Regions from separate parts of the Streptomyces sp. NPDC005925 genome, predicted to be linked through region 1. Evidence: riboswitches for the same ligand, from Rfam matches in the RefSeq annotation. Region 1 holds a riboswitch; the other holds the start of a gene.

What was found. Region 1 has a riboswitch for S-adenosylmethionine ahead of ABZ354_RS04635 (aminotransferase class V-fold PLP-dependent enzyme). Riboswitches for the same ligand answer to the same signal wherever they lie in the genome.
Region 2: another riboswitch for S-adenosylmethionine. It lies ahead of thrC (threonine synthase); the one in region 1 lies ahead of ABZ354_RS04635 (aminotransferase class V-fold PLP-dependent enzyme).

Annotation. Positions count from the first base shown of each region.
Region 1 covers NZ_JBEXVL010000002.1:423,766-435,599, forward strand. Annotated here, with positions in the region: gene ABZ354_RS04595 (cytochrome c oxidase subunit 4) at 1-188, shown strand, start outside; gene ABZ354_RS04600 (Ig-like domain-containing protein) at 318-1,586, shown strand; gene ABZ354_RS04605 (hypothetical protein) at 1,615-2,016, opposite strand; gene ABZ354_RS04610 (heme-copper oxidase subunit III) at 2,161-2,781, shown strand; gene ABZ354_RS04615 (c-type cytochrome) at 2,848-3,657, shown strand; gene ABZ354_RS04620 (Rieske 2Fe-2S domain-containing protein) at 3,654-4,712, shown strand; gene ABZ354_RS04625 (cytochrome bc complex cytochrome b subunit) at 4,709-6,352, shown strand; gene trpD (anthranilate phosphoribosyltransferase) at 6,477-7,541, shown strand; SAM riboswitch class IV at 7,625-7,741, shown strand; gene ABZ354_RS04635 (aminotransferase class V-fold PLP-dependent enzyme) at 7,908-9,311, shown strand; gene ABZ354_RS04640 (Lrp/AsnC ligand binding domain-containing protein) at 9,357-9,638, opposite strand; gene ABZ354_RS04645 (rhomboid family intramembrane serine protease) at 9,635-10,369, opposite strand; gene ABZ354_RS04650 (hypothetical protein) at 10,524-10,763, shown strand; gene ABZ354_RS04655 (NYN domain-containing protein) at 10,848-11,834, shown strand, end outside.
Region 2 covers NZ_JBEXVL010000004.1:21,469-33,302, forward strand. Annotated here, with positions in the region: gene ABZ354_RS07040 (carbohydrate-binding protein) at 53-1,030, shown strand; gene ABZ354_RS07045 (1-phosphofructokinase family hexose kinase) at 1,248-2,177, opposite strand; gene nagA (N-acetylglucosamine-6-phosphate deacetylase) at 2,281-3,468, opposite strand; gene ABZ354_RS07055 (ROK family protein) at 3,468-4,445, opposite strand; gene ABZ354_RS07060 (DUF3263 domain-containing protein) at 4,649-4,915, shown strand; gene otsB (trehalose-phosphatase) at 4,943-5,812, shown strand; gene ABZ354_RS07070 (trehalose-6-phosphate synthase) at 5,852-7,264, opposite strand; gene ABZ354_RS07075 (glucosyl-3-phosphoglycerate synthase) at 7,372-8,316, opposite strand; SAM riboswitch class I at 8,495-8,650, shown strand; gene thrC (threonine synthase) at 8,669-9,958, shown strand; gene ABZ354_RS07085 (MoaD/ThiS family protein) at 9,955-10,233, shown strand; gene ABZ354_RS07090 (cold-shock protein) at 10,648-10,851, shown strand; gene groL (chaperonin GroEL) at 11,241-11,834, shown strand, end outside.

The sequences.
Region 1 (11,834 bases):
ACGCCGGCGAGGTCGGGTTCTTCAGCCCGCACAGCTGGCAGCCGCTGTCCCTCGCGGTGGGAGGTGCCTTCGCCTTCCTGTCCATCGCCATCGGCTGGTGGCTGATGTACTTCTCGGCGCCCCTGGTCCTCATCGGCATCTGGGGCTGGGTCTTCGAGTACTACCGCGGTGAGAACCGCACCCAGTAGCGCGGGCGAAACCCCCGGGAGCCCGGGCACTCCGAACGGAGTGCCCGGGCTCCGTCTTTCGCTCCACACGGTTCACCCGTGCGGCTTACCCACCGCGCCGCCCCCGGCGAGGCTCCCTACGTTGAGGCCATGAGCCACACCGACTCCCCGCGCAGCCGGACCGCCGTCGGCTGCACGCTCCTCGTGATCGCCCTCGGCGCCGGTCTCACCGCCTGCAGCGCCGAGGACAGCCCGCTCGCGTCCGAGCCGTACGACGCGGCGGACCAGGTCTCCTTCAACGGTCTCTCCGGCGAGGGGAAGCTCACCGACCCGGACAGGCCGCTGGAGGTCCTCGTCCAGGACGCCGACGGCCGCATCACCGACGTCACCGCCGTGGACGCGGCGGGGCGCTACGTGGCGGGCGAACTCGCCGCCGACGGCAGCCGCTGGAACAGCACCTCACCGCTGGCCGCGGGCGCCCGCTACACGGTCCGGGTGAGCACGGAGAACGAGAGCGGCTCGCCCGGCCGGAAGGTCTTCACCTTCGACACCGGCAGGCCCTCCGCCAAGAAGCGCCTGAACGTCACCTTCGGCCCCCGGAAGGGCACCTACGGCGTCGGCCAGCCCCTCACCGCCCAGCTCTCCCAGCCCGTGCGGGAGCGGGCGCAGCGGGCCGTGGTGGAACGCGCCCTCAAGGTGCGCTCGACCCCGTGGGTGGAGGGCGGCTGGCACTGGGTGGACGACAAGGAACTCCACTACCGGCCCAAGGACTACTGGCCCGCCCACAGCACCGTCGAGGTGAGCAGCCACCTGGAGGGCATCAAGATCGGCAACCGGGTGTGGGGAGGCCGGGCCAAGCCCCTGAAGATCTCCATCGGGGACCAGGTCGTCGCCGTCACCGACGCCGCCGCCCACCAACTGACGCTGTTCAAGAACGGCGAGGAGGTCAAGTCGGTCCCGGTCACCACCGGAAAACCCGGCTTCGAGACCCGCAACGGTGTCAAGGTCGTCATCGGCAAGGAGTACTTCGTCCGCATGCGCGGCACCAGCATCGGCATATCCGCCGACAGCTCCGAGAGCTACGACCTGCCCGTGTACTACGCCACTCGCGTGACATGGAGTGGTGAATACGTGCACGCAGCGCCCTGGTCCGTGGGCTCCCAGGGCGCGGCGAACGTCAGCCACGGCTGCACCGGCATGAGCACGGCCAACGCCGAGTGGTTCTTCGACAGCGTCCGCGAGGGCGACGTCGTCAAGGTCGAGAACTCGGGCGGCGACACCATGGAACCGTTCGGCAACGGCTTCGGGGACTGGAACGTCCCCTGGCAGAAGTGGCAGGAGGGCAGCGCCCTGAACGCGGGCCCGTCCCAGGCGGCGGATGCCCTCCAGACCGCACGTCTGCGTCCCACGGCGACGTGATCCCGGCCGAGCGCCGGGCCGCCGCGCCCTAAGCGTCCAAGGACGCCTTGGGCCGCAGCAGAGAGGCGAGGGCGTTCGCGAACTCCACGGGCTCCACCGGCAGCGTCACCGCGGCCTCGGCCCGGCTCCAGGTGGCCAGCCACGCGTCCTGCGGGCGCCCGATCAGCAGCAGCACCGGCGGACAGTGGAACACCTCGTCCTTGATCTGCCGGCACATGCCCATGCCGCCCATGGGCACGGCCTCGCCGTCCAGCACACAGACGTCGATGCCGCCCCTGTCCAGCTCCTTGAGGACGGCCGCAGGTGTCGCACATTCCAAGAACTCGACCAGCGGGGCGTCGGGAGCGGGCCGTCGGCCGGTGGCCAACCGCACCTGCTCCCGGGTGTTGGCGTTGTCGCTGTAGACCAGCACCGTGGCGGTCGGCTGCATTGTTCCTCCGTGACGTCTACGTCGTAAGGACAGGCCCGTGGGGCGGATGCTACTCCTCCGAACCCCACGTCAACAGCGGTACCACCGGCCCAGACACTCCGAACGGCACCCCCCGGAGTGAGGGCGGGATAAGCGACCGACATAATGTCGGTCGTGGCGACAGCAACGACAGTAGAAACCGGGCACGCGCACCCGTCGGTCAACCGGCCGAACCTCGTCAGCGTCGGAACCATCATCTGGTTGAGTTCCGAGCTGATGTTCTTCGCGGCCCTCTTCGCGATGTACTTCACCCTGCGATCGGTGACAGGGCCCGACCACTGGAAGGAAATGGCGGATGCGCTGAACTTCCCGTTCTCGGCGGCCAACACCACGGTCCTGGTGCTTTCCTCCCTCACCTGCCAGCTCGGCGTCTTCGCCGCCGAGCGCGGTGATGTGAAGAAGCTACGGGGCTGGTTCATCGTCACCTTCATCATGGGTGCGATCTTCATCGGCGGCCAGGTCTTCGAGTACACCGAGCTCGTGAAGCACGAGGGCCTCTCGCTCTCCTCCGACCCGTACGGCTCGGTCTTCTACCTGACGACCGGCTTCCACGGCCTGCACGTGACAGGCGGCCTCATCGCCTTCCTGCTGGTCCTCGGCCGTACCTACGCGGCCAGCAGGTTCACCCACGAGCAGGCGACCGCCGCCATCGTCGTGTCCTATTACTGGCACTTCGTCGATGTCGTCTGGATCGGCCTTTTCGCCACGATCTACATGATCAAGTAGTCGGGACCACTCCCGACCACCTCTCCAGAAGCATCGACGCAGAAGATCCTGACACCGGGGTAATCCGTGAAAAAGCTCTCCGCACGACGACGCCATCCGCTGGCGGCGCTCGTCGTCCTACTCCTCGCGCTGGCATGCACCGGGGGGCTGTACGCCGTGTTCGCGCCCGCGGACGAGGCGAAGGCCGACGTCACCGCCCAGTCCCTCACCATCGAGGAGGGCAAGAAGCTCTACTCGGTCGGCTGCGCCAGCTGCCACGGCACCGGCGGTCAGGGCGGCAGTGACGGCCCCAGCCTGGTCGGCGTGGGCGCCGCGGCCGTCGACTTCCAGGTGGGCACCGGCCGCATGCCGGCCCAGCAGCCCGGCCCCCAGGTGCCGGCCAAGAAGGTCATCTACTCGCAGGCCGAGATCGACCAGCTGGCGGCGTTCGTCGCCTCCCTGGGCTCCGGTCCCACCGTCCCGACCGCCGAGCAGTACGGCCCGGAGGGCGCGGACGTCGCCAAGGGCGGTGACCTGTTCCGCAACAACTGCGCGCAGTGCCACAACTTCACCGGCAAGGGCGGTGCGCTGACGCACGGCAAGTTCGCGCCTTCGCTCGAGGGTGTCGACCCGAAGCACATCTACGAGGCCATGCAGACCGGCCCGCAGAACATGCCGTCCTTCCCCGACACCACGCTGACGGAGAAGAACAAGAAGGACATCATCGCGTACCTCGACGCGGTCAACGGCGACAAGAGCCAGAGCCCGGGCGGTCTCGAGCTGGGCGGACTCGGTCCGGTCAGTGAGGGTCTGTTCGGCTGGATCTTCGGCCTGGGCGGGCTGATCGCCGTCGCCGTCTGGGTCGCCGCTCGGACCGCAAAGGCCAAGAAGTCATGAGTAGCCAAGACATTCCCGAAGAGAACCTGCCCGCTGCGCAGGACAGCACGCACGGCGCGGTGGACGTCGCGGACGACACGCACCCGTTCGCGGACCCGGGCCTGCCGCCCCACGAGCCGCGGATCCAGGACATCGACGAGCGGGCCGCCAAGCGGTCCGAGCGTGCGGTCGCCCTGATGTTCACGATGTCGATGCTGGCGACCATCGGCTTCATCGTCGCGTTCGTGACCATCCCGATCGACCGGGCCGTCTACATTTTCGCGGTCGGCAACGTCAGCGCGCTGAACTTCGCGCTCGGCGTGACCCTGGGCCTGGCCCTGTTCTGCATCGGCGCCGGTTCGGTCCACTGGGCCCGCACGCTGATGGCCGACGTGGAGATGTCCGACGAGCGCCACCCCATCGAGGCCTCCCCCGAGCTGCGCGCGCGGATCCACGAGGACTGGCGCCAGGGTGCCAAGGAGTCGGGCCTCGGCCGCCGCAAGCTGATCCGCAACACGATGCTCGGCGCGCTCACCCTGGTCCCGCTGACCAGCATCGTCCTGCTGCGCGACCTCGGTCCGCTGCCCGGCACGAAGCTGCGCCAGACCCTGTGGTCCAAGGGCAAGCTGCTCGTCAACATGAACACGAACGAGCCGCTGCGTCCGTCCGACGTCGCGGTGGGCTCGCTCACCTTCGCCAAGCCCGAGGGCCTGGAGGAGCACGACCACCACTTCCAGAACGAGATCGCCAAGGCCGCCCTGATGATCGTCCGCCTTCAGCCGGACGACATCAAGGACAAGCGCGAGCTGGAGTGGTCGCACGAGGGCATCGTCGCGTACTCGAAGATCTGCACCCACGTGGGCTGCCCGATCTCCCTGTACGAGCAGCAGACGCACCACGTACTGTGCCCCTGCCACCAGTCCACCTTCGACCTCTCCGACGGTGCCCGCGTGATCTTCGGTCCCGCCGGCCACGCCCTGCCGCAGCTGCGCATCGGCGTGAACGAGGAGGGTTACCTCGAGGCGCTCAGCGACTTCGAAGAGCCCGTCGGTCCTGCCTTCTGGGAGCGCGGATGAGCACCACCAGCACCACCGGCACCACGTCCCGCACACGCGGGAAGGCCTCGGCCGGCGAGCGTGCCGCCGACTGGGCCGACGGACGGCTGGGCCTCTTCTCCCTGGCCAAGTCCAACATGCGCAAGATCTTCCCGGACCACTGGTCCTTCATGCTGGGCGAGATCTGCCTGTACACCTTCCTGATCATCATCCTCACGGGTGTGTACCTGACGCTGTTCTTCCACCCGTCGATGAACGAGGTGGAGTACCACGGCAGCTACGTCCCGATGCAGGGCGTGATGATGAGCGAGGCGTACGCCTCCACGCTCGACATCAGCTTCGACGTGCGTGGCGGTCTGCTCATCCGGCAGATCCACCACTGGGCGGCGATCGTCTTCCTCGCCGGCATGTTCGCGCACATGATGCGCGTGTTCTTCACCGGCGCGTTCCGCAAGCCGCGCGAGATCAACTGGCTGTTCGGCTTCCTGCTGTTCGTCCTGGGCATGTTCACCGGGTTCACCGGCTACTCGCTCCCGGACGACCTGCTCTCCGGCACCGGTGTCCGCTTCACGCAGGGCGCCATCCTGTCGGTGCCGATCGTCGGCACGTACATCTCGATGTTCCTGTTCGGCGGGGAGTTCCCGGGCGGCGACTTCGTCGCGCGGTTCTACTCGATCCACATCCTGCTGCTGCCGGGCATCATGCTCGGCCTGGTGACCGCCCACCTCATCCTGGTGTTCTTCCACAAGCACACGCAGTACGCGGGTCCCGGGCGGACCAACAAGAACGTCGTCGGCATGCCGCTGCTGCCGGTCTACACGGCGAAGGCCGGAGGCTTCTTCTTCCTGGTCTTCGGTGTGATCGCCGCGCTCGCCGGCATCGCCTCGGTCAACCCGATCTGGGTGCTCGGGCCGTACCGTCCGGACCACGTGTCCACGGGCGCCCAGCCCGACTGGTACATGGGCTTCGCCGAGGGCCTGGTCCGCGCCATGCCGGGCTGGGAGATCAACCTCTGGGGTCACACGCTCGTCCTGGGCGTGTTCATCCCGCTGGTGGTCTTCGGTCTGTTCCTCGGCGTGCTCGCCCTGTACCCGTTCATCGAGTCCTGGATCACCGGGGACAAGCGCGAGCACCACATCCTGGACCGCCCGCGCAACGCCCCGACGCGGACCGCGTTCGGTGTCGCCTGGCTGACCGCGTACATGATCATGCTGATCGGCGGCGGCAACGACATCGTGGCCACGCACTTCCACCTGTCGATCAACGCGGTCACCTGGTTCGTCCGTATCAGCTTCTTCGCCGGTCCGGTCGTCGCCTTCGTGATCACCAAGCGGTTCTGCCTCGGCCTCCAGCGCCGGGACTACGAGAAGGTGCTGCACGGCCGCGAGTCGGGCATCATCAAGCGCATGCCGCACGGTGAGTACATCGAGGTGCACGAGCCGCTCAGCCAGGAGCAGCTGTTCACGCTCACCGCTCACGAACAGTACAAGCCGGCCGAGCTCGGCCCGGCGGTCGACGAGAACGGTGTCGAGCGGAAGGTGAAGGGCTCCGAGAAGCTGCGCGTCAAGCTCAGCAAGGCGTACTACGGCCCGGAGTCCCAGATCCCGAAGCCGACCGTCGAGGAGTACAAGGAGATCACGAGCGGCCACGGCCACCACTGATCGCTGCCTTCGCCACACCACGCGGAAGGGCCCCGTCCCGATTTACGGACGGGGCCCTTCGCCGTGTCCGGGGCTGGATAGGGTGGGGACCAGTCTGAACGTGGCGACGAACCAGGAGCGGCTGATGAGCGCTGTGACCCCCGCTGGAGGCGACACCGCGGCGGGCCGCACCTGGCCCGCCCTGCTCAACGGTCTGCTGGACCGCAAGGACCTGAGCGCCGACGACACGGCGTGGGCGATGGACCTGATCATGCGCGGCGAGGCGACCGACGCGCAGATCGCGGGCTTCGCGGTGGCCCTGCGTGCCAAGGGCGAGACGGTCGAGGAGATCACCGGCCTGGTCCGCACGATGTACGCGCACGCCCATGTGATCCACGTGCCGGGCGAGACCGTCGACATCGTCGGCACCGGCGGCGACGGGGCCAGGACGGTGAACATCTCCACCATGTCCGCCGTCGTCGTCGCGGGCACCGGCGCCAAGGTCGTCAAGCACGGCAACCGCGCCGCGTCCTCCGCGTCCGGGGCGTCCGACGTACTGGAGAAGCTCGGGGTGAACCTGGAGCTGACGCCGAAGCGGGTGGCCGAGGTCGCCGAGGAGTCCGGCATCACCTTCTGCTTCGCGGTGAAGTTCCACCCGGCGCTGCGCCACGTGGCGGCGGCGCGCGGCCAGCTCGGCATCCGCACGGTGTTCAACTTCCTGGGCCCGCTGACCAACCCGGCGCAGGTGACGTCCCAGGCGGTCGGCGTGGCCGACGCGCGGATGGCGCCGATCATCGCCGGCGTGTTCGCCGAGCGCGGCAACTCCTCACTGGTGTTCCGCGGCGACGACGGCCTGGACGAGCTGACCACGACGGCCACGTCCCACGTGTGGGTGGTCCGGGACGGCTCGGTGTCCGCGGAGACCTTCGACCCGAGGGACGTCGGCCTCGACCTGGTTCCCGTCGAGGCGCTGCGCGGCGCGGACGCCTCGTACAACGCCGACGTCGCCCGCAGGCTGCTGGACGGCGAGACCGGCCCGGTCCGCGACGCCGTGCTGCTGAACTCGGCGGCGGCCCTGGTGGCCCTCGAACCCTCCGGCGCACCGCTGACCGAGCAGATCCGCGCCGGCATGGCACGGGCCGCCGAGGCGATCGACTCGGGCGCCGCCAAGAGGGCCCTGGACCGCTGGGTGACGGCCAGCAACGCCTGACGCGCACCGCCCTGGGGGACGCACGTCCCGCGATCCGGACACGGGTTGCGGGACGTCGATCGTTTCCCTTACGTTCCTGTGCAGGTCATGAGTGACAGTCATGCGGCCCCGGCCGACTGTCCGGCAACCCTCCGTCCGTGGCGGGGTGCCCCGGGTGAAGACCAGGTCGCAGCCAGCAAGGACTGCGGCAAGCGCGGACCCCTCGTGCCACCAGGGGTCCTGGTCGTCGAGGAGCCTCCCGTGAGCAAGCGAATGCGTTAGGGCCGCAGAGCCCCGCCTCCGCATCCCCCTTCTGGATCGTCCCTCCGCGCTTGAGCGTCGCCCGCTCGCGCGGTGCTTCCACCTGCCACGTACGGGAGTTCCGCCATGTCTTCCTCCGCCGCGCCGTCCCCCGCCGCGCCGTCCTCCTCCTGCCCGACCGTCTGCGCCCCGCTGCCCGTGCTGGGACGGGACGTCACCGTGCCGCTCGTCACCGGCGGCGAGGTCACCTACGCCGCGCTCGACTGCGCCGCCAGCGCGCCCGCCCTGCAACGCGTCTGGGACGACGTCGCCGCGTACGCGCCGTACTACGGGAGCGTGCACCGGGGCGCCGGGTACCTGTCGCAGCTGTCCACCGACCTGTTCGAGAACGCCCGCCGGACCGTCGCCGGATTCCTCGGCTGCCGCGACGACGACCAGGTCGTCTTCACCCGGTCCACCACCGACTCCCTGAACCTGCTCGCCGCGGCGCTCCCGGCCGGCTGTGAGGTGTTCGTCTTCGAGACCGAGCACCACGCCGCCCTGCTGCCCTGGCGCGGCGCCCGCGTCACCTTCCTCGACGCCCCGCGCAGCCCCCGGCAGGCGGTCGTGGCCCTGGAGCGCGCCCTCGCCGGCCGTGACCCGCACGGTCCTGCCCTGGTGTGCGTCACCGGTGCCTCCAACGTCACCGGCGAGCTGTGGCCGGTGCGGGAGCTGGCCGCGGCCGCGCACGCGCACGGCGCCCGGATCGTCCTCGACGCCGCCCAGCTCGCGCCCCACCATCCGGTGTCCGTACGTGACCTGGACGTCGACTGGGTCGCCTTCTCCGGGCACAAGCTGTACGCGCCGTTCGGCTCGGGTGTGCTGGCAGGGCGGGCCGACTGGCTGCGGGAGGCGGAGCCGTACCTGGCCGGGGGCGGCGCCAGCCGGGCGGTGGCGCGGCGCGCGGACGGGGGAGTGGACGTCGAGTGGCACGACACGGCCGCCCGGCACGAGGCCGGTTCGCCCAACGTCATCGGTGCCTACGCCGTCGCCTCCGCCTGCAAGGCCCTCACCGAGGCCGGGTTCGAGGCGCTCGTCGCCCGCGAGGAGTACCTGATCCGCAGGGTGCGGGAGGGGCTCGCCGACGTGCCGGAGGTGCGGGTCCTGTCGCTGTTCGGGGACCACGCCCCGCGCGTCGGCGTCCTGTCGTTCGTCGTGGACGGCTGGAACAGTTCCCACTTCGCAGCAGCCCTGTCGGCCGAGTACGGCATCGGCGTACGCGACGGGCTGTTCTGCGCCCACCCCCTGCTGCGCACCCTGCTGGGCAGTGACCCGCAGGCGCAGGGCGAGTGCGGGGCGCCCGGGGCCTCGCCCGGCGGCAAGTCTCTCAACGCGATCCGGGTCAGCTTCGGCGCGGGCACCCCCGACGAGCACGTCGACCGCTTCGTGACCGCCTGCCGGGAGCTGGTGCGCGACGGAGCCCGCTGGAACTACCGCACCGAGGACGGCCGTTGCGTGCCCGACACCTCGGCGACGCCGACGGCGGCGTAGGCCGGCCGGGGCGGGACCGAGGGTCCGATCGGCTCTCGAGCCGGATCAGCTGTCGAGGCCGATCGCGAAGGCGGCCTCCAGGTCGTGCTGCGAGTAGGTGCGGAACGCCACGTGCGTGTCCGTGCCCTCCACGCCGGGGATCTTGCTGATCCGGCCCGGGATGATCTCCGCGAGATCCTCGTGCTGCCGCACGCGCACCATCGCGATCAGGTCGTACGTCCCGGTGACGGAGAAGACCTCGCTCACGCTGTCCAGCGAGGCGATCCGCTCCGCGATCTCGGGGATCCGGTCCACGCTGGTCTTGATGAGGACGATCGCGGTGATCACGGCTGGTTCTCTCCCTCGGGTGCCGGCGCTGGGGCGTTCCTCACTCTAGCCGTACGCCCGAAGCGCACCCACGCCGCGACGAAGCCCAGCCCGAACCCCACGAGGTGCGCCAGATACGCCACTACCGGGCCCGAGGACGCCCGGCCCGCCGCCAGCCACTGCAGGGCCACCCAGAACGGCAGCACCACCCACGCCGGGAAGCGCAGCGGCAGGAAGAACAGGAAGGGCAGGAGACTGGTGACGCGGGCACGCGGGAACAAGTACAGAAACGCGCCGAGGACCGCCGAGATGGCGCCCGACGCGCCGACCAGGGACTGTGTGGATCCGGCGTTCGCGGCGGCGTAGCCCAGCAGGGCGAGGTAGCCGCAGCCGAGGTAGAAGAGGGTGAACCGTACGCGGCCCATGCGTTCCTCGGTCATCGTCCCGAAGACGTGGAGGAAGAGCATGTTGCCGAGCAGATGCACCCAGCTGCCGTGGACGAACAGCGCCGTCGCCGGGGTGAGGGCGGCGCCCGGGGAGCCGTCGAACAGATCCGCGGGGATCACGCCCCAGCGCCGGAAATAGGCCAGCTGCGCGGTGAGCAGTTCGTCCCCGGTGCCGTACCCGGGGTTGAAGCCCGACGCCGGACCGATCACGAAGACCGCACAGCACAGCGCGATCAGCCCGTACGTCACCGGCGCCGACGGACCCCGGACCGCCCAGGCGGACGGCGCTCTCCAGTTACCGATCATGAACAGAGCATGACGTAACCGGACGCATCGCGACAGACCGCCTCGCCGTCGTGGGCGGACGGGCGGCGGGCGGCCACCAGGCCGTAGGGTTACGAGCCACACGCACCGGGAGCCGGGCGCGTCACGGACACGAGAAGGAAGGCGGGCGGTCACGATGACGGTTTCCCCGCCGACCCGCGGAACGCGGTGGCGCCGCACCCTGTGCGGTGGCCTCCCGCGCCTCGACGTGACCCGCTCCTCCACGGTCGTCGAGTACGTCCACCACGACCTGGCCGGGGAACCGAGGACCGGGGAGCGCGAGGTGGTCGGTGAGACCATCGAGTCGGCGCGGTGCCACTGGTGCAACGCCGTGGACGAGGTGGAACTCGTGGACAGGCCGGCCGCCGGCTCCTGACGGAGCGGGCCCGGCGCAGGGCGATCCCCGACGGGTCCCGATCCGGGACCGCCGAGGGATCCCGCACAGGCATTGGGGTGACGGATGGTGGAGACCACGGGCGGGGGGCCGGAGGACGGCGCCGCCGAGGTGCTCGACCGTCCCCTGCCCGACGGTGTGCGCCGCAGGGTCGTGCAGATCGTGTCCGACGGCTTCGGCGGGCTGACCATGGCCGAGTTGCCGGCGCAGCTCAGACAGTACGCCCGGTTCACGCCGGCGCGGCGGGCCAAGTTCGCGGGCAACGCCATGGCCGCCGCGCTGGAGACCGACCCGCTGTTCCGCCAGCGCATCGGCGAGAAGCTGAGAGAGGCGCAGCCGGAGATCGCCGGCTCCCTGGACTCCGGCGCGCCGCCCCCGGCCGCGGACCCGCTCGACGTGGCGGCCGCGGCCTACGTGCTGCGGCCCACGGACTGGGTCAAACTCGTCACGGCGGCCGGCGAGGAGGCCCTGCGGGCCGACGCCGAACGCGCCGACGAGGAGAGCCGCGCCGAACTGGAGCGGCTGCGCGCCGAACTCGCCCAGGCCCGCGACCACACCCGGGCGGAGATCGAGCGGCTGCGCGCCGAGCTGGAAGCGGCGAAGAGGGAAGCCGAGTCGCTGCACCGCAAGCTGCGCTCCGCCCTCAGCGACGTCAAGCGCGGCGAGGCCGCCCTGCGCAAGGCGCACGCCGAGATCGAGACCGTCCGCGCCGAGGGGCACACCCAGGTGTCCGCCGCCGAGAGCGAGAGCCGCCGGCTCAAGGCCCGCCTGGCCGAGTCGGAGGCCACCTTGGAGGCCACCCGCCGGGCCGCCCGCGAGGGCCGCAGCGTCGAGGACATGCGCGTACGGCTGCTGCTGGACACCCTGCTCGACGCCACACAGGGGCTGCGCCGGGAACTCGCCCTGCCGCCGGTGTCGGTGCGGCCCGCCGAGACCGTGGACGCCGTCGAGCCCGGCCGGATGACCCCGAAGGACATCGCCACCCGCGCCCTGTCCGAGAACGACCCCGCGATCCTCGACCAGCTCCTCGCGCTGCCGCAGGCCCATCTGGTC
Region 2 (11,834 bases), on a different contig from region 1:
ATCAACGACTCGTACCGCATCCGCACCGCACCTGTTTTGAGGAGACCAAGGGATGACGCCCGGCAACAACGGCGCGAGCACGCCCGAGGACGACGACCCGTTCGGCTACCTGTACGCCGACGGGCAGGCCAACGGAGCCCAGCCGCCGTCCGGTGGGTACGGCTACCCGAACTCGGTCAACCGGGTGCGACCTGTCGGCACACGCCAGTACGGCCAGCAGTCCCCCGCAGTCGGCCAGTACGGCCAGTACGGCCAGCAGCAGCCGGCGCCCGGCGGCCCCGTACCGCAGCAGCAGGGCGCGCACGGCAGGCCCAGCGCGCACTACGCGGCACCGGAGACCTTCCCCGGCGGCGCCCCCACCGTCCAGCATCCGTCGCCCGGTGGCGGCGGCGGGCGGGGCCGCGGGCCCAACACCAAGGGTTTGCTGATCGGCGCCGTCGCGGTCGTCGCCGCGGTCGTCGTCGGCATCGGCATCGCCATGACCTCCAGCGACGGCGACGACGGCAAGGCCGACGGGGGGCCGTCGACGGCCCCGACCGCCGAGCAGAGCGCCGGGCCCAGCGAGACGGCCGGCAAGAACGGCGAGAACGAGACAGAGGTGCCGGCGCCGGTCGACGCCAAGGCGCTCCGCCTGGACGGCGGCGCCGTGACGGCCTCGGACGTCGAGGGCGCCCAGTCCGACGGCGGCTTCTACGTCACGAACCTCAACCAGCCCGGCTCCACGGTCACCTGGACCGTCGACGGCATCCCCAAGAACGGCGTCTACACGCTGTTCACCCGGTACAGCACCGCCGACGACGACCAGTCCATGAGCCTCACCGTCAACGGCAAGCCGTTCGGCAGCAAACTCAATCTGAGCAACTTCGCCCACGCCAAGGACGGCGACTTCGCCAAGGGCTGGACCCAGACCTTCGCGTGGCCGACCCTCACCGAGGGCACCAACACGATCTCCCTGTCCTGCCAGGCCGGCGACAAGTGCAACGTCCTGCTGGACCAGATGTGGCTGAAGGCCGGCAAGGTCGAGAAGTAGGCCCCAGGGCCGCCGCAGCGACTCCGGGCGGCCAGGGGCTGCCGGTTGGATCACCCCGGTGTCGCGGGGTCCGGCACGCACATCTGCCGCGTTGTCGTCGGTTGCCGACGCTCCGCGTCGACGCCCTCCTCCGCCTTGCAGCCGCACGCACCAGACCCCGCTCGGGTCGGCCGCGAAGCACCCTGTCTTACAGCCGGCCCGGTCCAAACGACAGGCCCTACGCCGCGTCGGCCTCCCGTGTCACCGACACCCGGGGCAGCAGCTCCTCGTAGGCGCGCCGGTCGAAGTCGCCCGCCGTCGGGGACAGGACCGTCGCCGTCGACAGGGCCACCGCGCGTGTCAGGCGGTCCGGCCAGGACAGGCCCTCCGCCAGCCCCGACAGCAGTCCCGCGCAGACCGAGTCGCCGGCGCCCGTCGGATTGCCGCGCACCGGAGCCGGCGGAGCCGCACGCCAGCGGCCCTCGTCGGTCAGCGCCAGCAGACCCCGCCCGCCCAGCGACGCGACCACGGTGCGCGCACCGCGGCGCCGGACGTCCCGCGTGGCCCGCAGCGGCTCGTGCGAGCCGGTCAGCTCGGCCAGCTCCTCCGCGTTCGGCTTCACGATGTCCGGCCGGGCCGCCACGCCCCTGCGCAGCGGTGCGCCGCCGGTGTCCAACAGGACCGGGACGCCCGCGGCCCTGGCCGCGCGCACCAGACCCGCGTACGCGCCGACCGGCACGCCCGGCGGCAGGCTGCCGCACAGGGCCACGGCCGACGCCGACGCCAGGAGACGCTCGTAGGTGGCCTGGAGGGCCGACCACTCTGCGGGTGAGACGGCCGGGCCCGGCTCGTTGAGCTGGGTCGTGGCGCCCGCCCTGCCGTCCACGACGGCGATCGTGCGGCGCGTCGTCCCTGCGACCGGCACCAGCTCGTCCAGCACGCCCGCCGTCCCGGCCAGCCGCTCGCGCACCGCGCGCCCGGTGGCGCCGCCCGCGAAACCCGTGACCGTCGCCCGGTGCCCGAGGGCAGCGAGGACCCGGGCCACGTTCAGGCCCTTGCCGCCGGGGCGCTCCGTCACCTCCGAGACCCGGTGGGAGGCGTGCGGCGTGAGCGCCGGGACCCGGTAGGTGATGTCGAGAGCGGTGTTCAGCGTGACCGTGAGGATCACCCGGGCCGACCTCCCGCTCGTGCGTGCCGATGCCGAATCCGTGCCGTTGCCGGTCCACGATCATGCCAAAGTCACGGCTGTCCTCCCAGACCCCGCCGGGCGTTCACCGTGGTCGTCCGGCCTCCGCGGTCGCCGCGGTCGCCGGCCGGTCCAGCCGGGGCTCCACCACCCATGCGCCGCGCCGCATGACGCCCGCCACGTCGAAGGCGTCGTCCAGCAGCACGAGGTCGGCGTCCTTGCCGGGTTCCAGGGAGCCGGTCCGGTCGGCGAGGCCGAGCAGGCGGGCGGGGTTCGCGGAGAGCGCCGCGACGACGTCCCCGACGGGCAGCCCGTCCACCGTCACCGCCCGCTTGAACGCGCGGTCCAGGGTGAGTGTGGAGCCGGCGATCGAACCGCCCTCCACCAGCCGGGCCACGCCGTCCGCGACCTCCACCTCCATCGAACCCAGCATGTAGCGGCCGTCGCCGAAGCCGGCCGCGTCCATCGCGTCGGTGATGAAGGCCACGCGGTCGCGGCCCGCGTGGTGGAAGGCCAGCCGCAGGGCCGCGGGGTGCAGGTGCGTGCCGTCGTTGATCAGCTCGACCGTGACCCGCTCGTCCTGCAGGAGGGCGGTGATCGGGCCGGGGGCGCGGTGGCCGATCGGCGGCATCGCGTTGAACAGGTGGGTGGCGACCGTGGCGCCCGCGTCGATCGCCGCGAGCGTCTGCTCGTACGTCGCGTCCGTGTGCCCGACGGCCGCGATCACGCCGTGCTCGGTGAGCAGCCGTACGGAGTCCAGGCCGCCCGGCAGTTCGGTGGCCAGGGTCATCATCCGGGCGTGGCCGTGCGCCGCGTCGATCAGCTTGCGCACCTCGGCCGGGTCGGGCTCGCGCAGCAGCTCCTCGTTGTGCGCGCCCTTGCGGCAGGGGGAGATGAACGGTCCCTCGAAGTGGATGCCGGCGATGTCGCCCTGCTGGGCCAGCTCCGCGAGCATCCCGGCGTGCCGGGCCAGGAAGTCCAGCTCGCCGGTGACGGCGGAGGCGACCACCGTGGTCGTGCCGTGCAGGCGGTGGGTGTGCACGCCCTTCAGGACGTCCTCGGCGGTGCCGCCGGCGAACGAAGCGCCGCCGCCGCCGTGGTTGTGGATGTCGACGAAGCCGGGGACCAGCCAGTGGCCGCTCACGTCCAGCACGTCGGCCCCGGGCGGTGCCGTGTCCGAGAGGCGCGTGCCGTCCACGATCACGCGGCCGTCGTCCACGGTCCCGGTGGGCAGTACCACCCGGGCACCGGCGAGAACCTTGCTTGCGGCCATCAGGTGGTTACCTCCGGGGGAGTCGCGGTCGCTGTCACGGTGGTGGTCGCGGGAGTTCGCGTGCCGAGCAGGTCCCAGGCGAGCAGCCCGGCGCCCAGGCAGCCCGCCGTGTCACCCAGCGCGGCGGGGACGATCTCCGGCAGCTTCTGGAAGGTGACGCGACGCCGGACCGCGTCCCGCAGGGGTGAGAACAAGGTTTCCCCCGCCTCGGCCAGCCCGCCACCGACGATCAGCGTGCGCGGGTCCAGCAGGGTGAGCGCGGTGACCAGGCCGTCGGCGAGCGCGTCCACCGCGTCCTGCCAGACCCGTACGGCGCGCTCGTCGCCGGCCACGACGGCCTTCGCGCAGCCGGCGGCGTCCGCGTCCGGGTCCCCGGACGTCTCGGCCCAGGCCTGGCTGACCGCCGCGGCCGACGCGTACCGCTCCAGACAGCCGTGCTGACCGCACGGACAGTCCAGGCCGCCCGGCCGTACGACGACATGGCCGATCTCGCCCGCGAAGCCGTGCGCGCCCGCCTCCACCCGGCCCTCGACGCCGATCGCGCCCGCGATGCCGGTGCCCAGCGCCACGAACAGGAACCGGTCCGCGCCCCGGCCCGCCCCGACCCGGCCCTCGGCCAGACCGCCGGTGCGCACGTCGTGCCCGAGGGCGACGGGCACCCCGCCGAGCCGCTCGGCGAGCAGCGCGCGCAGCGGTACGTCGCGCCAGCCGAGGTTGGCCGCGAACACGGCGACGCCGTTCGCGGCGTCCACGATGCCGGGAACGGCGACACCGGCCGCGGCGGCGGGGCCGCCGAGGTGTTCGGTGCCGTACGCGTGCAGTTCGGCGGCGAAGTCGAGGATGCCGGCCACGACCGCGTCCGCTCCGCGCTCGCGGCCGGTCGCCCGGCGGGCCCGGTGCAGCAGCTCGCCGTCCGCCCCGAGCAGGGCGGCCTTCATCCCGGTGCCGCCCACGTCGAGGGCGATGACATGTCTCACAGGGACAGTGTGGCCCCCTACCCGCAAGAGGTCTAGTCCACTTTCGTGTGGAGACCTTGTGCGCTGTCGGCAATCCTCACCAGGGGGCCGGTACGGCCCGTGCGGCCCGTGTGCGGCCGTACGCCCATGTGCGGCCGTGCGGCCTGCCCGCGGCCGGACCTCTGAAGGCCGCCGTGTCGGTGCCTCGCGTTAGCGTGGGCCGCATGGATGACGGCTCCGGAAGGGACGACGGTGTGGGGAGGGACGTCGGCTTGGGGACCCGGGAACAGGACATTCTCGCGCTGGAGCGGCGGGGGTTCTCCGGGCCCGGCGCGAAGGAGCGGGCCGTCCGGGAAGAGCTGGGGCTCGCGCCCGTCCGCTACTACCAGCTACTCAACGCCCTGCTCGACGATCCGCGCGCGCTGGCCCTCGACCCCGTGACCGTGAACCGGCTGAGACGCGTACGGGACGCTCGGCGCGCCGAGCGGTGACAGGCTCCTCCTGGTTAGGGTCGCCGTATGGGCAGCTCTACGGACTTCACGGAAACCGACCCCGCTCGGCCCCTGCCGACGCCCGCCACCGCGGCCGGGCGCAGTGGCCTCGACGCCATCCTCAAGCGGCCCGGCAAGGCCGTCGTCGCCCTCGACTTCGACGGGACGCTCGCGCCGATCGTCGCCGACCCTGAGCAGGCCAGGGCGCACCCGGACGCGGTGCCGGTGCTGGCCGCGCTCGCGCCGAAGCTGGCAGCCGTCGCGGTGATCACCGGGCGGCCCGCGGAGGTCGCCGTGCGCTACGGGGGTTTCGCGGGGGTCGCGGGGCTGGAGCACCTCGTGGTGCTCGGGCATTACGGCGCCGAGCGCTGGGAGGCCGCGAGCGGAGAACTCCTCGCGCCCGAGCCGCACCCCGGAGTCGGCAGGGCGCTGGAGGAGTTGCCGGCGCTGCTGGCGGGGGTGGCGGTGGCCGACGGCGCCGGAGTCGAGGAGAAGGGGCACGCCGTGGCCGTTCATACGCGGCGGGCCGACCGTCCGCAGGCGGCGTTCGAGGCACTGCGGTCGCCGTTGGCCGGGCTGGCGGCCCGGCACGGGCTGATCGTGGAGCCGGGGCGTCTGGTGCTGGAGCTTCGGCCGCCGGGGATGGACAAGGGCGTGGCGCTGACCGACTACGTGCGGTCCATCGGGGCGGAGTCCGTGCTGTACGGGGGCGACGACCTGGGGGACCTGCCCGCGTTCTCGGCCGTCGACCGGCTCCGGGAGGCGGGCACTCCGGGGCTTCTGGTGTGCAGCGGCAGCGACGAGGCGCCCGAGCTTCGGCGGCGTGCGGACGTGGTCGTGGACGGGCCGGCGGGCGTGGTGGGGCTGTTGGGGTCACTGGCGGCGCGCCTGGCGTGACGCCGGGCCGCCTCGGCTCGGTGGACGGCCCCGCCCGGCTCAGCCCCGCAACGCCTCCAGCTGGTCCAGGAACCACCGCGTGGGCGGCAGCGCCGTCGCCGCGGCCGACAACCGCTTCGCCCGCTCCCCCCGCTCACCCACCGGCATCGTCAACGCCTCGTGCAGCGCCCCCGCCGTTCCCACCACGTCGTACGGGTTCACCCCGATCGCGTCCTCGCCCAGCTCCTCGTACGCCCCGGCCTCCCGCGACAGCACCAGCGCGCAGCCGCCGTCGGACAGCAGCGGGACCTCCTTCGCCACGAGGTTCATGCCGTCCCGGATGGGGTTCACCAGGGCCACGTCGGCCAGCCGGTAGGCCGCCAGGGAGCGGGCGAAGTCGTCCTTCAGGTGCAGGACCACCGGTGTCCAACCGGGCGTGCCGAAGGACGAGTTGATCTCGTCGGCCACCCGCCGCACCTCCGCCATGTACTCCCGGTACACCGCGAGGTCCTGCCGCGACGGGTACGCGAAGGCGACGTGCGCCACCCGCTCCCGCCATTCCGGGTGGTCCGTCAGCAACTGCCGGTAGGCCAGCAGGCCCCGCACGATGTTCTTCGACAGTTCCGTGCGGTCCACCCGGACGATCGTGCGGCGCGGCGTGCCGTCGGGCGACGCGCCGATCTCCTCGCGCAGTCCCCGAAGACGTTCCTCGACGTCCGCCTCGTGGGCTCGCCCGCGCAGGAAGTCCGCGTCGACCCCCAGGCCGTGCACGCCGATCCGGGTGCCCCCGGTCCCGCCGGCGAACGCCTCGCAGCACGCCGTGAACGCGTCCGCCCAGCGGTGCGTGAGGAAGCCGAGGCGGTCGGCGCCCAGCATGCCCCGCAGCACCTGGGCGGCGATGTCGTCCGGCAGCATCCCGAAGTACTCCGGGGGCGCCCACGGCGTGTGCGAGAAGTGGCCGATCCTCAGGTCCGGGCGCAGTGCGCGCAGCAAACCCGGCACGAGGGTGAGGTGGTAGTCCTGGACCACCACCGACGCCCCCTGCGCCGCCTCCTGCGCCAGCGCCTCGGCGAAGGCCCGGTTGTACGTCTCGTACGACGTCCAGCGGCGGCGGAACTCCGCGTCGAAGACCGGTTCCAGCGGGGTCTGGTAGAGCATGTGGTGCACGAACCACAGCACCGAGTTCGCGATGCCGTTGTACGCGTCGGCGTGCACGTCCGCCGCGATGTCCAGCATCCGCACGCCCGGCTCGCCCACCCCGCGTCGTACCGCCTCGCGGTCGCCGTCGGACAGGGCCGAGCACACCCACAGCGCGTCCGCGTCGGAGCCGATCGCGGACAGGCCGGAGACCAGCCCGCCGCCACCGCGTTTCGCCCGAAGCGAACCGTCCTCGCCCACGTCGTACGAGACCGGGCCGCGGTTCGACGCGACCAGCACCCGGGCACCCTGAGCAGCAGTCTGCGGTGAAGCCATAAGCCTCAACCTAGCCCGGCCGGGAAACGCTCAAACGTACGGTTCGGCCGCGTGGCTCGTCGTGTACGGATGCCGTGCACGGCCCCGTGCCCGGCCTCCGGGCGCCGTCACGCGACCCGGCGTTCCGCGTACTCCGGGATCTCGATCATCGGCGGGCGCTCCTCCGTGTCGACCGGGAACGTGCGCGGCTCGAAGCCGTCCTCGCCCCGTTCGAACTGGGTGAGCACGGGGCGGACCAGGTGGCCGCGGGTCAGGCGGAGCTGGGCCGTGCGGTAGATCGCCGCCGACATGCGGCCCAGGGCCCGGCCGTCCTGGTGACGGTGCCTGCGGACGCCGACGTCGACCTGTGCCAGCGCGTCCAGGCCCACCAGGTGCAGGGCGTCGACGAGCATGCCCAGTTCCACGCCGTAGCCGACGGGGAACGGCAGTCGTTCCAGGAGGGCGCGGCGGGCCGCGTACTCGCCGCCCAGTGGCTGGACGAAGCCCGCCAGCCGCGGCCAGTGCATGTTCAGCAGCGGGCGCGCCATCAGCTCGGTGACCCGGCCGCCCTGGCCGTCCGCCGCGCCGAGCGGCCGGTCGTACATCGCCTTGACCAGGTCCACGCCGGGGTCCGTGAGCAGCGGGCCGACGGTGCCCGACACGAAGTCCGGGGAGAAGTCCCTGAGGTCGGCGTCGACGAAGCAGACGATGTCTCCCCGCGTCACGAGCAGCGAGCGCCACAGCACCTCGCCCTTGCCGGGCACCGCCGGGACGCGGGGCAGGATCTCGTCGCGGTGGACGACCCGCGCGCCCGCCCGTGCCGCCACCTGCGCGGTGCGGTCCGTGGAGGCCGAGTCGACCACGACGACCTCGTCCACGAGGGGTGCCTCACACATCAGGTCACGGCGGATCGTCGTCACGATCTCGCCGACCGTCTCCTCCTCGTTCAGCGCGGGCAGGACCACGCTGACCGTCTGGCCCGTGGCACGCTTCGCGGCCAGCAGCCGGTGGAGCGGGCGATCGGCGGCGGACCAGGAGCGTGCGGCCAGCCAGCGCTCGACTTCTTCCAGCACGGTCGAAAGGCTCCTTCGCGTTCTCTCGGCATTCGGTCGGCGAGCTCGGTGATCCATCTCGCGGTGCGGACGACTGTCTCGATCATCCGGGCTGTCGGTTACAGTCTTGAACAACGCGGATGACCATCGCATACCGGGGTCATCCCACCCGTCGTCCGCGTGATCAACAACCACATATTGCTCATCCAGAGGGGCAGAGGGAAACGGCCCGATGAAGCCCCGGCAACCCTCCAGCCGGTCTCGTAGATCATTGTCGATCGCCACCGCGAGGCTCCCGGCTAGGGAAGGTGCCAAATCCGTCTCACGGCGAGATGCGCCGTGAGGAAGATGAGGAGAAAGGGCCTCGCCTCACATGGCTGTGCAAACTGTCGCGAGCACCACGAATTCCGCCGCCGTAGACCTCGGCCCCGCCGCCGCGCTGTCCTGCCGCGAGTGCGGCCACCGCGTGCCCCTCGGCCCGGTATTCGCGTGCGAGGAGTGTTTCGGCCCGCTGGAGATCGCCTACGACTTCTCGGCGTACGACACCGAGGAACTGCGGAAGCGCATCACGGCGGGCCCCGCGAACATCTGGCGTTACGCCCCGCTGCTGCCCGTCCCCGCCGACGTGGCGGACAAGCCGAACATCAACCCCGGCTGGACCAAGCTCGTCCGGGCCGACAACCTCGCCCGCGAGCTGGGCGTGGACGCCGGCAAGCTCTTCGTCAAGGACGACTCCGGCAACCCGACCCACTCCTTCAAGGACCGCGTCGTCGCCCAGGCCATCGAGGCCGCCCGCGCCTTCGGCTTCACCACGCTGTCCTGCTCCTCCACCGGCAACCTCGCCGGTGCCGTCGGCGCCGCCGCCGCCCGCGCCGGTTTCCGGTCCTGCGTGTTCATCCCGCACGACCTGGAGCAGGGCAAGGTCGTCATGGCCGCGGTCTACGGCGGCGAGCTCGTCGGCATCGAGGGCAACTACGACGACGTGAACCGCTTCTGCTCCGAGCTGATCGGCGACCCGGCCGGCGAGGGCTGGGGCTTCGTCAACGTCAATTTGCGGCCCTACTACGCCGAGGGGTCCAAGACCCTCGCGTACGAGATCTGCGAGCAGCTCGGGTGGCGGCTGCCCGACCAGCTCGTCGTGCCCATCGCCTCCGGCTCCCAGCTGACGAAGATCGACAAGGGACTCAAGGAGCTCATCGGTCTCGGGCTCGTCGAGGACAAGCCGTACAAGATCTTCGGCGCGCAGGCCGAGGGCTGCTCGCCGGTGTCCGCCGCCTTCAAGGCCGGGCACGACGTCGTGCGCCCGCAGAAGCCGGACACCATCGCCAAGTCCCTCGCCATCGGCAATCCCGCCGACGGGCCGTACGTCCTCGACATCGCGCGGCGTACCGGCGGGGCCGTGGAGGACGTCACCGACGAGCAGATCGTCGACGCGATCAAGGTGCTCGCCCGCACCGAGGGCATCTTCGCGGAGACCGCCGGTGGCGTGACCGTGGGAGTCACCCGCAAGCTGATCGAGAACGGCGTCCTCGACCCGGCGCTGACGACCGTCGTCCTGAACACCGGCGACGGCCTCAAGACCCTCGACGCGGTGGCCGGCACCGGCCTCACCGCCACCATCCGCCCGAACCTGGACTCCTTCCGAGAGGCTGGCCTCGCATGAGCGTGACCGTTCGCATCCCCACCATCCTGCGCACCTACACCGGCGGGCGGGCCGAGGTCGCCGCCGAGGGCGCCACCCTCGGCGAGGTCATCACCGACCTGGAGAAGAACCACACCGGCATCGCCGCCCGCGTCCTCGACGACAAGGGCAGGCTGCGCCGCTTCGTGAACGTGTACGTCGACGACGACGACGTCCGCTTCGAGCAGGGCCTGGAGACCGCCACGCCCGACGGCGTCGGCGTCTCCATCATCCCGGCGGTGGCCGGCGGCTGCTGAGCCCCGCTCACGTCCCGTTCCCAGAATTGCCCTCTCCGCAAGGAGAAACGGAGAGGGCAATTCTGGAGGGTTGAACACGGTAGAGTTGGGGAACCGGCTGTGCTTCTTATGCCAAGTGCATATGTGCCCCGGTTCCGCAGGCGATAAGAAGTAGCCAAAGTGTGTGGTTTCTTTGTAACTTTCGCGCCTTTTGTGTGGCCCGACTTGCCCTGAATGCGGATGGATTCTCCCTTAGTTCCGGACCGCGGCCGTCCAGATTTCTCGTCCGATTGACCTGTTGCAGACGGCAGTTGTGCAGATACATTCGGCCGCGGTCGACGCGTTCCGGCGCACACCCCCACCGTGGCGGGTGAGGTCTGACCCGGGTTCGCGAAGTGCGGATCTGTGCAAGGGCCAGTAATAGGGGAGTTAGGCATGGCTCAGGGCACCGTCAAGTGGTTCAACGCGGAGAAGGGGTACGGCTTCATCGCGGTCGACGGTGGTGCGGATGTTTTCGTCCACTACAGCGCGATCCAGATGGACGGCTACCGCACCCTGGAAGAGGGCCAGCGGGTCGAGTTCGAGATCTCGCAGGGTCAGAAGGGCCCGCAGGCCGACATGGTCCGCGTCTCTGCCTGAACGCGCGCGACCAACCGCACACCGGTCTTCACGACGAAGGGTCCGTACCTCCGGGTACGGGCCCTTCGTCGTGCCCGGAACCGGCCGGGGGTCGTGCGTGCGCCGTGCGCGCGGCCGAGCGCCCTCCCGGGATCCCCCCGTGCTCGCGCCCCCGTCACCCGACCGCCACCTTCGACAAGCACCCGCCGCGCGAGCGCACCTTGCACTCTCGGGGGTCGAGTGCTAATCATTGGCGTTAGCACTCTGAAGGTGAGAGTGACAACGTAAGGACCGGGTCGGTGAGGCCCGCAGGCCGGGTGGGGAAGGAACCACCAGGCCGGCGAGCCGTCCGTCGCGGGCGCGGGCGCGGTCCGAAGGAATCACCCCCAGTCCTGGAGGGACCACTTCACATGGCCAAGATCATCGCGTTCGACGAGGAGGCGCGGCGCGGCCTCGAGCGCGGCATGAACCAGCTCGCGGACGCCGTCAAGGTGACGCTCGGCCCCAAGGGCCGCAACGTCGTCCTCGAGAAGAAGTGGGGCGCCCCCACGATCACCAACGACGGTGTGTCCATCGCCAAGGAGATCGAGCTCGAGGACCCGTACGAGAAGATCGGCGCCGAGCTGGTCAAGGAAGTCGCCAAGAAGACGGACGACGTCGCCGGTGACGGTACGACCACCGCGACCGTTCTCGCGCAGGCCCTGGTCAAGGAAGGCCTGCGCAACGTCGCGGCCGGTGCCAACCCGATGGCCCTGAAGCGCGGTATCGAGAAGGCCGTCGAGGCCGTCTCCGCCGCCCTGCTGGAGCAGGCGAAGGACGTCGAGACCAAGGAGCAGATCGCCTCCACGGCCTCCATCTCCGCCGCCGACACCCAGATCGGCGAGCTCATCGCCGAGGCCATGGACAAGGTCGGCAAGGAAGGCGTCATCACCGTCGAGGAGTCCCAGACCTTCGGTCTGGAGCTGGAACTCACCGAGGGTATGCGCTTCGACAAGGGCTACATC